DNA from 2 places in the Marisediminitalea sp. genome. Region 2 is predicted to be linked to the other one. Evidence: predicted binding sites of a transcription regulator. Region 2 holds the regulator's gene; the other holds the start of a gene.
The links. The regulator sigma-54, encoded in region 2, starts transcription at its own class of promoters, with help from an activator protein. The targets are predictions, from matches to a motif close to GTTGGCACGNNNNTNGNNT.
Positions count from the first base shown of each region.

Region 1: xdp1 (exosortase-dependent surface protein XDP1) is a predicted target of sigma-54. The motif match lies at 1,132-1,150, and genes of this name have one in related genera.

Region 1 is NZ_CFIDRX010000081.1:10,920-18,613, reverse strand. It holds gene pssA (CDP-diacylglycerol--serine O-phosphatidyltransferase) at 16-858, opposite strand; gene xdp1 (exosortase-dependent surface protein XDP1) at 1,193-1,942, shown strand; gene prsT (XrtA/PEP-CTERM system TPR-repeat protein PrsT) at 2,083-4,824, shown strand; gene clpB (ATP-dependent chaperone ClpB) at 4,898-7,468, opposite strand; gene pgeF (peptidoglycan editing factor PgeF) at 7,580-7,694, opposite strand, start outside.
Region 2 is NZ_CFIDRX010000069.1:8,665-16,358, reverse strand. It holds gene AC4MRN_RS10655 (calcium/sodium antiporter) at 54-1,010, shown strand; gene AC4MRN_RS10650 (KpsF/GutQ family sugar-phosphate isomerase) at 1,010-1,987, shown strand; gene kdsC (3-deoxy-manno-octulosonate-8-phosphatase KdsC) at 1,987-2,541, shown strand; gene lptC (LPS export ABC transporter periplasmic protein LptC) at 2,538-3,101, shown strand; gene lptA (lipopolysaccharide transport periplasmic protein LptA) at 3,070-3,639, shown strand; gene lptB (LPS export ABC transporter ATP-binding protein) at 3,639-4,364, shown strand; gene AC4MRN_RS10625 (RNA polymerase factor sigma-54) at 4,433-5,911, shown strand; gene hpf (ribosome hibernation promoting factor) at 5,936-6,223, shown strand; gene ptsN (PTS IIA-like nitrogen regulatory protein PtsN) at 6,236-6,685, shown strand; gene rapZ (RNase adapter RapZ) at 6,716-7,561, shown strand; gene AC4MRN_RS10605 (HPr family phosphocarrier protein) at 7,561-7,694, shown strand, end outside.

The DNA.
Region 1 (7,694 bases), on a different contig from region 2:
ACTTCATTTTAGCTACTAAAGCGTCTTTTTATCACTCTCTGTTGCCTGTTCAACATTGTCAGTCTTGTCTTCATTAGGGGTATTTGCATTAGTTTCGCTATTTGGAAACTCAGCATCCTCCAGTTGATCACCGACCACATCATTCAACGTTACTTTTTCAACCGTTCTGAATGTGTTGATTGGGCCCGCCATGGCGTACAAGGCAAACACTATAAATAGGACCAAGGCTGGTTCTGTTGCTACTACTATAAATACCAGCAATATAAGCAGTAACGCAACGAAGGGGACTTTGCCGTGCCAATTCACCTCTTTAAAGCTGTTGTACTTAAAGTTGCTTACCATTAGTAATCCCGATAACCCGGTAATCAAGGCAACAATAATCCCGATGCTGTTACCATCAATGTCGTATTCAACACCGAGCCATACAAAGCCACTCACAACTGCTGCCGCAGCCGGACTCGCCAGTCCCTGAAAGTATCGCTTGTCTGCAATTCCGACCTGAGTATTAAACCTTGCTAAACGCAACGCTGCACCAGCTACATATATAAAAGCAGCAAACCATCCTATTTTACCCAGGTCGCTTAGTCCCCAGTTATACGCAACTAAGGCTGGAGCCATTCCGAATGACACCATGTCTGCCATTGAATCATACTCAGCACCAAAATCGCTTTGTGTATTAGTAATTCGAGCAACCCTTCCATCCAGGCCGTCGAAGATCATCGCAACGAACACTGCAACTGCTGCCGCTTCAAATTTACCATTCATTGAAGAGACTACGGCAAAGAACCCCGAAAATAGTCCGGCGGTAGTTAACAGGTTAGGTAGTAGATAAATACCTTTGCGTTTACTTTCTGTCATAGAATTCCCTGATTAATAGTTCCTCTATATTATTTCATACTCTGTTTATTGTTGCCTGTAGATTTTTATCTCTCTTCTTTTCGAGCAATAACAAGGTATGAAGCCTTATACCTTATTACGGTATTTATTCGGTTATTATTTATTCGAAATAACTGCTGATGAAAATGCCATGTTGAATTGCTTTCTCATCACATACAGTCAGCTTTTTTTACATAGCCGTAAATTATACTGACACAAGCAGACATATATAATTGAAATTATTGATTTTTATATTTTGGCCCGCATTTTGCTTTATTGTTATTGCAAGAATGGGTAGTCTTTATGAGGAAGAGAAATGCTAAAGTCAGGTATTATTGCAATAGGTTTATTGGCAGCTAGCCAAGCCGTTGCGACGACAACGGTATCAACATTCGATTTTACGAGCTCGAGTAACTTTTCGAGCACACCGGGTGGTTACGGCAACACCTATGAAATATCACAAGGCACATTAGACCTTGATATTAAAGCGTTTGCCGACACAGGTAGCAATGGCACTGTAGAAGATGCAAAAGTCTCATCTAACAGTCACGGTTTGCTCGTTTACAATCGTGATGAAGGCAGTAGCCAACATACAGTAGACAACGACGGTGCTCGAGACATGTTATTTTTTGATTTTAACAAGTCTGTAGCTTTAACTAAACTGAACATCGGTTGGTCAACAAACGACAGTGACATGGTTGTTGTTGGTTTTAATACGCTTCCAACATATAACAGCAGCTCAACCTGGAGTTCACTTGCCAGTGCAATCACTGCAGGTACGCATGCAGTATTTGAAATCATTCACCACGGCGCCACTTCAGGTTGGAATAGTTTTAACAGTGGTGGCTTCGAGTCAAAGTATTGGTTGGTAGGTGCTTATAATAAGTTTTTCGGTTCTAGCAGCGGTTATGAACACGGCAAGGATTATGTAAAAATTGCCGGTATCATGACAAGCCACGAATCAACGACTACAACCCCCCCGGTTGAAGCGAATGCGCCAGCATCTCTAGGCTTGATGGCAGCAGCGCTCGTATTTATGTGGAATCGCCGCAGAGTACAAAAATAATAATGCTACTATTCTGAAAAAACCCCGCCTAGCGGGGTTTTTTTATGTCTGTAAACCCTTCATAATTAAGTTTAAATAGTAAACACAGATGCAATATGAATAACTTACTGAAATGCACATTTGCCGGTGCGATGCTTTTAATGTCAACGTCTTCACTGGCTCAGGAGAAATACGAAGCTGCGTTAAGCGCGTTCAATCAGGAACAGATTGGTGAAGCTTACATATTGCTGAAAAACACGTTGCGGGATAACCCGGATCACCTTCCGTCTAAATTACTGATGGGCCGAATTCTATTGATCGACGGCTTTACTATTGATGCCATCGATGAATTTGAAGAATCTCTGCAATTAGGTGCAGATAAAAACCTCGCACTCCCCTATTTAAGCACCGCTTACTTGATGCAGGGTGAATATGATTTGGTTATTAGTCTTGCCGACTCTCAACCTATATCAACCGAAACGAAAATTGCACTAAAGCTAAATGCAGCCAGTGCATTCATTCGTCAGAACAAGCCTTCAGATGCAGAATCGGAATACCAGCAAATATTAAAACTGTCTCCGAATAATATTGCTGCCGTAAGTTCTTACACCGACATGCTTATATCGATTGGCAACCTCAAAAGCGCCGAAGAGTTATTAAACAGTTATCGCTCCCAAATGCCGTCTTCAGCCGCCCTATTGCACACCTATGGAAAATTACAGCATGCCAAGGGTCAAAAAGAGGCTGCATTAGACACATTCGAACGCGTAGATGCTCAACAACCGTCTAACCCGCTGTATATGCGCTCATTAGCGTCTGCACTGGCAGAATTAGGAAAATATGACGAGGCTCGTCAGGTTATTGCGAAAATTGAACAACAAACACCGGCAGATATTCAAATTCGCTTATTGAAAGCACGTATTCTTGCACTGACTAAACAGCAGTTTGAAGCAGATAAGATCCTTCAGCAACTGACACAAGAGCTAAGCTTGCTCGATGAAAAACAACGAAATGAGCGAATACAGCTCAGTGTTGTGACAGGTATTGTTGCTTATATTAACCAAAACTATGAACTCGCCAGTACAGAACTAGCCCGTTACGTTTCTGATCGAACACCGTCACCTGAAATCGTGGGTATGCTGGCCGATTCTCTACTGCGTTTTGGCTACTACAAAGACGCTATCACCGCACTCGAAAAACATATTGATGTTGTTATTAAAAACCCTGATGTGGCCGTATTGACCTGTGAGCTCTATATCTCTATTCGTCGAAACTTTAAGTGTGAGCGAATGCTACCCGAGCTTGAAAAAGCCTATCCTGATAACACGAAAGTGAAGCTGATCCATGCCAAGCTTCTGATGAGCAAATTTCAATATCAAGCTGCGAGTGATTATTTACAAGCTAATTTAAGCAATAACAAAGAAGAACCCGTAGCCGAATTAAAAGCCATTTTGTTTGGTCAAATCGGTGACTTTAATAACGCGTTTATTCAAGCCTCGTATTTAACGGAAAAATGGCCGGATAATCTCGCATATCAAATCATTCGGGCAGACATTGCGGTGCGATTAGGTCGTAACGAAGAAGCCACAGAAATAGTCAATAAAGCACTTAGACTCGAACCCAATCATCTGGGCGCGAGAGTTGTCAAAGCGCGAATCGCTTTCCAGCAAGACAAACGCACTGTTGCCATTGAGTTACTGGAATCTGTGGTAAAAGAAAAACGCGACAGCCTGTCTGCGCTATTACTGCTGGGTCAAATTTATACGTTAGAAGGGCAGTTCGACCTGGCCGTTGACAGACTATTAATTGCAAAGGCCCTGAACGCATCCAGCCCGGAGCCACGTGAACTACTCGTATCTATTTATCGTCAGACGGGCGACCTGAAAAATGCCATTTCAGAGATAAATCAACTTCTCAATCTTGATAGATTGAACTCAGAGTACATGTTACAAAAAGCCGACGTGCTAATTGAAATGCGCAACTATGCGGATGCCGCTTCTCAGTTAAATGTTGTTTACGCAACCTGGTCAGATCAAGCATTTGATTTGCTGCGTTTGAGCAAAATTCAACGCACGGCGCTTGACTACCCTGGAGCAGAAAGATCTATCAAGCGTGCCATTGAACTCAAGCCAAAATGGGAACAGGCACATGCTGAGTATATTAACTTCCTGGTCGAACAGTCCCGTCTCGAATCGGCCAAGGAAGAATTGGCATCTTATCAAAAAACATTTGGCTCAAATGCTAACTACCTTATGCTTCGCGGCGATCTTGCCTTTGCTCAAAATGAAGTGGAAGGTGCCTTTTCGTACTATTTAAAATCACATCAAGCGATGACAAGTTTTAACATGCCGCTGTTGAAACTCTATGTTCTCGCGCAGCAAAACCAGCAGTACCGAAATAAGTTTATAAAATACGTAAAGGAATTTACGGCGAGTGGCAACCGTTCACTTATCGTAAAGCAGATTCTTGCTGATGCGTTGATGCTGGATAAGCAATACGACGAAGCCGAAAAAATATATACGGTGCTTCTGGATGAGGATCAACTCGCACAACGTGCTTTTATCCTGAATAACATGGCCAATATCTATGCCGGTAAAGACATAGAAAAAGCGCTGGAATACAGTAAGCAAGCGCTGGATATTACCAATAATTCAGCACCACTGCTGGATACTTACGGTTGGCTACTGGTTTCGGCTAACCAATTAGAAAAAGGCTTGGATACGCTGCGCAGAGCCTATGCGGTGAACTCAGAAGATCCAACGATTCAATATCATATCGCGGCAACATTGGAAAAATTAGGTAAGAAGGAAGAAGCCAAAGAAGAATTAATCCGCAACAACACGTTGGAAAAAGCGTTTCCAGACAAAGCTGACGCGGAAGCATTATTCAAACGTTTGGATTAACAAGCCGAAAGAAATACTTCTTATCAAACAAAAAGAGGCTGTATTGCACAGCCTCTTTCACATTCCTACGGTATTAGAAAACGATCAGATTCTCACCGTCGACATCAATCCGAATGGTGGATTCAGGTAATATAGTACCTGACAGCAATTGCTGCGCCAGCGGATTTTCTATCTGAGTCTGAATAGCCCGCTTTAACGGTCTCGCCCCAAACACAGGGTCGAATCCGGCATCGGCCAGCTTGTCCATGGCAGCCGCTGAAAGCTCCAACTTGTAACCCTTGTCTGCCAGGCGCGCTCGTAGCGACGCTAACTGGATCTTAGCAATAGACTTGATCTGCTCTTTACCTAGCGGGTGGAATACGACAATGTCATCCACACGGTTAATAAACTCAGGCCTAAAGTGCTGCCCTACCACGTTCATCACCATCGACTTCATTTCGTCGTACTGACTTTCCTGATGTTTGTCCTGAATGATATCCGAACCTAAGTTAGAGGTCATGATCACAACGGTGTTCTTAAAGTCAACCGTGCGCCCCTGCCCGTCTGTTAAGCGGCCGTCGTCTAACACCTGCAACAGAATATTAAACACATCCGGATGCGCCTTCTCTACTTCATCCAGCAGAATAACCGAGTACGGCTTGCGACGCACAGCTTCGGTAAGGTAACCCCCCTCTTCGTACCCCACATATCCCGGCGGTGCGCCGACCAATCGGGCAACGGAATGTTTTTCCATAAATTCAGACATATCGATACGAATCATTGCATCTTCGGTATCGAACATGAAACCTGCGAGTGACTTACATAACTCCGTTTTACCGACACCTGTTGGACCAAGAAACAGGAATGAACCAATAGGTCGATTGGGATCTGCCAGTCCAGCTCGTGAGCGTCGTATCGCATTCGACACAGCAGCAACGGCTTCTTGTTGTCCTACTACCCGTTTATGCAGCACATCCTCCATGCGCAGTAATTTGTCGCGCTCGCCTTCGAGCATTTTTGCCACAGGAATACCGGTCCACCGCGACAACACTTCGGCAATTTCAGCGTCTGAAACTTTGTTTTTCAGTAACAGGGTTTCCCGCGTTTCATTTTCGGCTGCTTTTTCCAGCTTCATTTCTAACTCAGGAATACGACCATACTGCAGTTCCGACATACGGTTTAAATCAGAAGCACGACGGGCAATCTCTAAATCCAGTTTGGCTTGTTCCAACTCAGATTTAATAGACTGCGTGCCTTGCATGGCTTCTTTTTCGTCTTTCCAGATCTTTTCCAGTTCGGAAAACTTCAATTCTGCCTGTTCACGTTCCAATTCGATCATTTCAAGGCGCTTATGACTGGCATCATCCGTTTCTTTTGCCAACGCTTGTTCTTCCAGCTTCCACTGGATAATTCGGCGCTCGAGGCGATCCATTTCTTCCGGTTTTGAATCGATCTGTAAACGAATACTGGACGCTGCCTCGTCTATCAAATCAATAGCTTTGTCAGGCAACTGTCTGTCGCTAATATAGCGATGCGATAACGTGGCCGCCGCAACTATCGCCGGGTCCGTTATGTCCACAGAATGATGCAACTCGTAACGTTCTTTCAAGCCACGTAAAATGGCAATGGTATCTTCTACACTCGGCTCTTCCACCAGTACTTTCTGGAAGCGACGTTCAAGCGCTGCATCCTTTTCAATATACTGACGGTACTCATCCAGCGTCGTTGCACCTACACAGTGTAATTCTCCTCGCGCTAATGCAGGCTTGAGCATATTGCCCGCATCCATTGCGCCTTCGGATTTCCCAGCACCTACCATGGTATGCAGTTCATCGATAAACAGAATAACCCGACCTTCTTCTTTGGCCAGCTCATTGAGTACCGCTTTTAACCGTTCTTCAAACTCACCACGGTATTTAGCACCGGCCACCAGGGCCCCCATATCTAACGACAATACGCGCTTGTCTTTTAGTCCTTCGGGGACTTCACCGTTTATGATCCGCTGTGCCAGCCCTTCAACAATGGCGGTTTTACCCACACCAGGCTCACCAATGAGTACCGGATTGTTTTTGGTACGGCGCTGCAATACCTGAATGGTTCGACGGATTTCATCATCTCGTCCAATAACCGGATCCAACTTACCCTGCTCTGCTCTCTCGGTCAGATCGGTAGTGAATTTTTCCAGTGCCTGACGTACATCTTCTGCATTCGGGTCAGTCACTTTCTGACCACCTCGCATGGCATCAATGGCTTTTTCAATTTTGTCTTTAGTAATGTCCAGCGATTTCAGGATATCGCCAAGACGGCCTTTGTCCTGAATTGCTGCCAATACAAAAATTTCAGATGTGATGTAATCGTCTTTGCGTTGCTGTGCAATCTTGTCGCACAGGTTTAAAAGCACAACAGACTCTTTGCCCAGTTGCACATCACCACCAATGCCCTCAATTCTGGGCAACCTGTCAATGGCTTCTGCCAACGCGGAGCGAAGTGCATTCACATTGATACTTGCCTGATCCAACAATGAACGCACTGAACCGCCTTGCTGGTTTAGCAACGCTGTCATTAAATGCACAGGCTCGATAAACTGATGATCTCTGCCCAAAGCAAGAGACTGCGCATCAGAGATCGCAATCTGGAACTTGCTGGTAAATCTATCTAAACGCATAAAACCTCTTTAACCGTGCGTAAATAACCTTGCTTCATTTATGGGTATGACAGAATCAAGATTCAAGTTTGCTGTGTAAAAATACGGCAATTTATTGCGCTAGCGCAACGTTTACAGACTTGAATAATCCGCGTCGGACAGCCCGATGACACTGACAATCCTGCCCGTGCCTGAAATGCCTTCATGGCAAGCACGTCTATGTGAAAAGAATAGCGATGATTGTTGA
Region 2 (7,694 bases):
ATAGCGCTTTTTTTTTGCGAGAATACCCTTTTTAGCGCAATGCAGGACTTAGCGTGGTAACACAAATAGCCATTTTCCTGGTCGGACTCGGAGTACTCAGCTGGAGTGCAGACAAGTTTGTATACGGTGCGTCAGCACTGGCCAAGAACATTGGTATCTCCCCCATGATGATTGGGTTAACCATAGTGGCAATGGGTTCGTCTGCGCCAGAAATAGTGGTTTCTGCGGTCGCCTCTATGAGTGGTAACCCCAATACCGCGGTGGGCAATGCGTTAGGTTCGAACATTACCAACATAGGCCTGGTACTGGGTATCACTGCCCTGATTAAGCCGTTACTGGTGTCGTCTACCACGTTAAAGCGCGAATTCCCGGTGCTACTTGCGGTAAATATTATTGCGGTCTACTTCCTTTACGACGGTGAACTGAGTTCCCGCGAAGGTATCATTCTGATCCTGCTGTTTATTTTCGTGTTAGCCGGCATGGCGTGGATTTCCCTGCTAGTGGAAAAAGGCGACCCCCTGATGTCAGAGACATCCGATGAAATTCCCTCCGAAGTGGAAACGGGTAAAGCCGTAATGTGGATCGGCGTAGGTCTGGTATTATTGCCGCTGAGTGCACAATACATGGTGGACTCAGCCGTGTTTATAGCCCGCTACTTCGGCATAAGCGATTTAATTATTGGCTTAACCATCATTGCGTTGGGTACAAGTTTACCTGAACTGGCCGCCAGTGTGGCAGGCGTACTCAAAGGCGAAGACGACTTAGCGCTGGGCAACGTTATTGGCTCTAATATTTTTAACTTACTGGCGGTGCTGGGAATGCCCGGTCTTATTGCGCCGGGAATTCTGGACGAACAGGCCGCCAACCGCGATGCCTACGTCATGCTGGGTATGACTTTATTGCTGCTTACATTCAGCTTCAATTTCAGGGGTACCCGCCAAATTAATCGCATAGAAGCCACGCTATTAGTGCTAAGCTTTCTGGCGTATCAGTATTGGTTATTCGCATAATGACAACGACAAACGCACAATTTATTGCCTCCGGCAAACAGGTAGTGGATATCGAACTTAACGCTATCGCCGCCCTCAGCAGCAAGCTGGACGAACATTTTGCCAACGCCTGTAATTTGCTTATGCAGTGCAACGGAAAAGTCGTCGTAAGCGGGATGGGGAAATCGGGGCATATTGGCAATAAAATTGCCGCTACGCTGGCCAGTACCGGCACCCCCGCCTTCTTCATGCACCCAGGTGAAGCAAATCACGGCGACCTCGGCATGCTAGCCCCCAACGACGTACTCGTGGCCATTTCCAATTCTGGTGAAACCGGCGAGCTACTGAACCTGCTGCCCGTAGTCAAACGTATGAATGTGCCGGTCATAGCGATAACCAACCGGGCAGACAGCACGTTGGGCAAACACGCTGATGTTGTGCTGGATATTGGCGTCGAGCAGGAAGCCTGTTCACTGGGACTGGCACCGACCACCAGCACCACGGTTACCCTGGTTCTGGGCGACGCACTTGCCGTTGCATTGCTGGATGCCAAAGGCTTCACGTCCGACGACTTTGCGTTATCTCACCCCGGTGGAAGCCTGGGCAGAAAGTTGTTGCTCACCGTAGACGATATTATGCTGAAGGGCGACGAAATCCCGTTGGTAAGCGCCGAAGCGACGATCACACAAGCGTTGCTGGAAATCTCCAAAAAAGGGCTGGGACTTACCGGCATCGTTGACGACAATCGAAGCCTGCTCGGGGTGTTTACCGATGGGGATTTGCGTCGCTTACTGGATGCCAGGGTCGATATTCATACTACCCGGGTAGCCGAGGTCATGACCACCGGTTGTAAAACCTCACAAGCCGGGGAACTTGCTGTCGAAGCCTTGAATCTAATGGAAAACTACAAAATCAGTGCGTTGCTTGTTGTGAATGAACACAAACAGCCTATTGGCGCATTTAATATGCACATGCTGTTAAAAGCCGGAGTGATTTAATGAATACGGTTGATACCCTTTACGGCCCAATGGCACTTAAACAATTTAAGCAATTACGCACGTTGCGACTGCTGGTATGTGATGTAGACGGCGTGTTCTCAGACGGGCGCATCTATCTTGGCAACGACGGTGAAGAACTCAAGGCCTTCCACACCCGCGACGGCTATGGCATAAAGGCATTGATTAACGCCGGTGTTGACGTGGCTGTAATTACCGGCCGTACGTCGGCCATCGTAGCGAATCGAATGAAGTCACTCACCGTTCAGCATATTATCCAGGGCGAGGAAAACAAAACCGATGCCCTTGCTGCTCTCATGAAACAGTTAAATGTAAAACCGCAGGACGTTGCTGCCATTGGCGACGATATGCCCGACACCGGTATGTATCAGCACGCTGCCATTAAAATTGCGGTTAACGACGCGCATCCGCAAGTGAAGCAACAAGCCAACTGGATCACCACGTTACCCGGTGGATTTGGGGCAGTCAGGGAAGTCTGCGACACCATTTTACAAGCCAAAGATAAGCTGAAAGGCATTCTTGGGGCCAGCGTATGAACCGCTTGGGCCTGATCATTGCCAGTTTGTTTATACTGGCGTTGGTGTTGTATTTACCCGGCTTTTTGGAAGAGCCGCCGGTACAGGTGCTGGACGAAGACGCCCGGGCACTCACACCGACATATCAGGCAAGAAACCTGACAACCACCATTTATGACGAACAGGGTAATCGCATTCAGCAGGTTTTCTCGTCGCACATGGAGCATTATCAGTTTTTAGGCTTTGTGCTCTTCCAGGCTCCGCAATATACTATCTACCAGGAGACTAATGAGCCGCCCTGGCAAGTCGTCGCCAGTGAAGGCACATTGTACGACAACAACATGATCCAGTTAGAAAATGATGTGGTGATTGTGAGTAAAAACCCGGAAGACTTTGTGCAACGGGTAGAAACCGATTATCTGGAAATAGATCTGGACAAACAGTCCATGGTGTCAGAAGCTCATGTTGAAATCTCCGGGCCTGACTTTCTTATTCAAAGCAACGGATTAAAAGCCGACCTGCTGAATAAAACATATGAGTTAAACCAACATGTACAAACCACTTATCAGCCTGCTAACTAGCGCGACGCTGGCATTCATTGCAACCAGTGCCACTGCCGAGCAGTCGGATTTTAAAAAGCCGATTGAGCTCAAAGCCGAGTCGCAGTTCTTAGACGGAAAAAACAAAAAGTCCGTTTTTATCGACAATGTACAAATAGTTCAGGGCAGTCTGAACATTCTGGCTGACCGGGTTGAGGTAGAAGCCACCGAAGGAAAAGGAAAAGAGGTTTTTTCCGCTACCGGCAAGCCAGCGGTTTACCGCCAGAAGCTCGATGATGGTCGTACCGTAGAAGCCCGCGCGTTTGAAATTCGCTATGAAGTTAGCAGCCGCACGATTTCCCTGAACGGGCAGGCTGAACTGATTCAGAACAGCTCCGTCGTAAAAGGCGACTCCATTGTGTACAACATGGAAAAAGAGCAGCTTATGGCTAAAGGCGATGGCAGCGGCGATGGCCGGGTTACAACGGTATTCAGTACCGAAACCATTGACGCCATTAAGCAAGACAAAAAGCCCAAGAAGCCAACGCCTGACAACGACGACCAGGAAGAGCCGCGCTAATGGCTACCCTTACTGCTAAACACCTAGCTAAGTCCTATAAATCCCGTCAGGTTGTAAGGGATGTAAGTGTAGAAGTCTCTACTGGCCAGATTGTGGGTTTACTTGGCCCCAACGGTGCAGGTAAAACCACGACCTTTTACATGATTGTGGGTTTGGTACCGCTGGATAAAGGCGATATTCGCATCGGCGATATGGACCTTACACGCCATCCAATGCACGAACGGGCCCGCCACGGTATTGGCTATTTACCGCAGGAAGCGTCGATCTTCCGCAAGCTCAGCGTGTTCGACAACATCATGGCCATTTTGCAAACCCGTAAAGATTTAAATGCAGAGCAACGGCAAAATGAAGCCGATGCCCTGCTTGATGAATTCAATATTAACCATATACGTAATAGTACAGGGATGAGTTTGTCGGGTGGAGAACGCCGCCGTGTAGAGATTGCCCGGGCTCTGGCCGCTAACCCGAAGTTTATTTTACTGGATGAACCCTTTGCAGGTGTTGACCCAATTTCGGTTAATGATATAAAGAAGATCATTCAGCATTTACGCGACCGAGACATCGGTATTTTGATTACCGATCACAACGTGCGCGAAACCCTTGATGTATGTGAAAAAGCGTACATAGTGAGTCAGGGTGAACTTATTGCACAAGGCACCGCTGAACAGGTTTTGAGTAATCAAAAAGTGAAGGATGTATACCTGGGTGAGCAATTCAGGCTATAGTTAAGGTAAACATGAAAAAGCTTGATGCGTTACCCCATCCAATAACAGGGCGTTAAGAAAAGAAGTAGATGAAACCATCTTTACAACTCAAATTTAGTCAACAACTTACCATGACGCCGCAGTTGCAGCAGGCGATTAAACTGCTGCAACTTTCTACGTTGGACTTACAACAGGAAATTCAGGAAGCGCTGGACGCCAACCCGTTGCTGGAAGTTGATGAAGGCAGCGACAACGACACTATCGAAAAGAGCAATCTGGATGCCGACAACGACGTGCAGCCCAGTGCAAGTAGCGAAAGCCTGGATACCAACGAAGCATTAGAAAAAAACGAGCTGCCCGACGAATTACCCATCGACAGCACCTGGGATGAGTACTATTCAGCAGGCTCTGCGCCCGCTCCTGGCCCCGCGTCCAACGACGACGAACAAATTTTCCAGGGTGAAACCACCGACAACATTCAAGACCATTTGCTGTGGCAAATGCGCTTAACACCCTTTAGTGACGTGGATCGCGCTATTGCCATCGCCATCATCGACTCAATCGACGAATCAGGTTATTTAACAGTTAGCCTGGACGATATCCTTCAGAGCGTTAATACTGAAGATGAGATGGAAGAACTGGTTGAATTGGACGAGGTGGAATGTGTCCTTAAACGCATTCAAATGTTCGACCCGATTGGGTCAGGCTCGCGCACGCCTCAGGAATGTTTGCTGGTCCAGCTAAAACAATTCGCAGATGACACCCCCTGGCTGAACGAAGCCAAACTGCTAATCGAAGAATACGCCGACCTGCTTGGCAGCAAAGATTATCGAACCCTTATGCGTAAATCGCGTCTGAAAGAAGACGATTTGCGCGAAGCCATGCGCTTGTTACAAACACTGAACCCGCGTCCCGGCAGTGCCTTGATTACCAAAGAGCCTGAATACGTGATCCCGGATGTGTCGGTAACCAAACGCAATGGCCGTTGGGTAGTTGAACTCAACCCGGACAGTTTACCGAAGCTGAGTGTAAATCAGCAGTATGCGGCCATGAGTCGCCAGGCGAGAAACAGTTCAGATTCACAATTTATACGCTCGCACATGCAAGAAGCAAAATGGTTCATTAAGAGCCTGGAGTCGCGTAACGAAACGCTGATGAAAGTTGCTAATTGTATTGTGCAACAGCAACTTGGCTTTTTTGAGCACGGGCCGGAAATGATGAAGCCCATGGTACTGAATGACGTTGCGGAAATGGTAGACATGCACGAGTCGACCATCTCGCGTGTTACGACTCAAAAATACATGCACACACCGCGTGGTATTTTTGAGTTGAAGTACTTTTTCTCGAGCCACGTTGCCACTGAGTCAGGCGGCGAGTGTTCGTCGACTGCAATCCGTGCATTAATTAAGAAACTGGTTGCCGCAGAAAAACCCAGTAAACCGCTCAGCGATAGCAAGATTGCTCAATTGTTGGCTGATCAAGGCATTAAAGTTGCCCGGCGGACAATAGCAAAATACCGGGAATCACTTTCGATTCCACCGTCTAACCAACGCAAGAGCCTAATTTAGGCCGAAATATAAGGAAGACGAACTATGCAAATTAATCTGACTGGTCATCACGTCGAGATAACCGATTCTTTGCGTAATTATGTTGATACTAAATTCAGTAAGCTGGAGCGACACTTTGATCACATATCCAATGTACATGTGATCCTTAACGTAGAAAAATTGAATCAAAAAGCTGAAGCCACCGTTCACCTCAGTGGTGCAGAAGTGTTTGCTTCGTCTGAAGACTCCGATATGTATGCAGCAATTGATAGCATGGTAGACAAACTGGATCGCCAGGTTATCAAGCATAAGGAAAAACTCAAAAAACATTAAGTCACCAACCTTATGAATATACAAGCGTTAGTGAGCCTGGACCGCACCGAGTGTGCGGTTCAGTGCAATAGCAAGAAGCGAATTCTTGAAATCATCAGCGACATTGCTGCTCAGACAAATCCCGAAGTCGAAAAAGAAGCCGTGCTGAGCGCGCTGCTTGGCCGGGAGAAGGTGGGCAGTACGGGTATTGGCAACGGTATAGCCCTGCCCCACGGTCGCTTACCTGAATTAACCAAAGTCACGGCGGTTGTGGTTACGACTACCCCAGCTATCAACTTCGACGCCATTGACGACAAACCGGTCGATATTTTCTTTGCCATTCTGGTACCTGAAAATCAAACGGAAGGCCACTTGCAGACTTTGGCAACAATCGCAGGTAAACTCAGTCAAAAAGAGATTATTAAAGCTATCCGCGGCGCCGAGACCAAAGAAGAGGTAATCGCAGCTCTGTGTGATGGTTGATACACTGGCTAACAAGGAACCAGGCTACACATGAAACTCATCATCATCAGCGGGCGATCTGGCTCAGGTAAATCCGTCGCATTGCGCGCACTGGAAGATCTGGGCTATTACTGCGTCGACAATATTCCGGTTAACCTGCTTCCGACGCTCACCCATACCGTGGTCGACGAGTACGATCAGGTTGCGGTAAGTATAGACGTGCGTAACCTGCCTAAAGATCCTGACGAGTTGGTCGAAATCCTGGATTATCTGCCGTCGTCCTGGGCTATGACCATCGTGTATATCGACGCCAGCGACGATATATTAGTTAAACGATTCAGCGAAACCCGCCGCCTACACCCGTTAGCCAAACTCAACAAGTCACTGGCTGAAGCGATTCAGGCAGAACGCGAGCTGTTAGCGCCTGTTACCGAGCGCGCAGATTTATACATCGACACCGATAACCTGTCTATCCACCAGCTTGCAGAACTCATCCGCGAGCGTATTCTGGGTAAGAAAAGCTCGCGCCTGGTTATGGTATTCGAATCCTTTGGCTTTAAACACGGTATCCCCAAAGACGCGGATTACGTGTTTGATGCCCGATTCTTACCCAACCCGCATTGGGAGCCCGACTTAAAACACTTAACCGGACTCGATTCACCGGTAGAAGCCTTCCTGGGGTCTCAGCCGATTGTTACCAAGTTTATCTGGCAAATTCAGAATCTGCTGACCACCTGGTTACCGCACCTGGAACGCAACAACCGCAGTTATGTCACCATTGCCATTGGCTGTACTGGCGGACAACACCGCTCGGTATTTGTGGCACAATCACTGGCAAAACTCTTTAGCGATAAACACCCGGACGTACAAATCCGCCATCGGGAGCTCAATCGATAATGCGTATCGAAAAAACACTGACTATTGTAAACAAACTGGGGCTGCACGCACGCGCAGCTACGCAATTAGTGCAGTTGGCTAACCAGTTCAACGCCACCATTACCGTCAAAAAAGGCGACAACGAATGCAACGC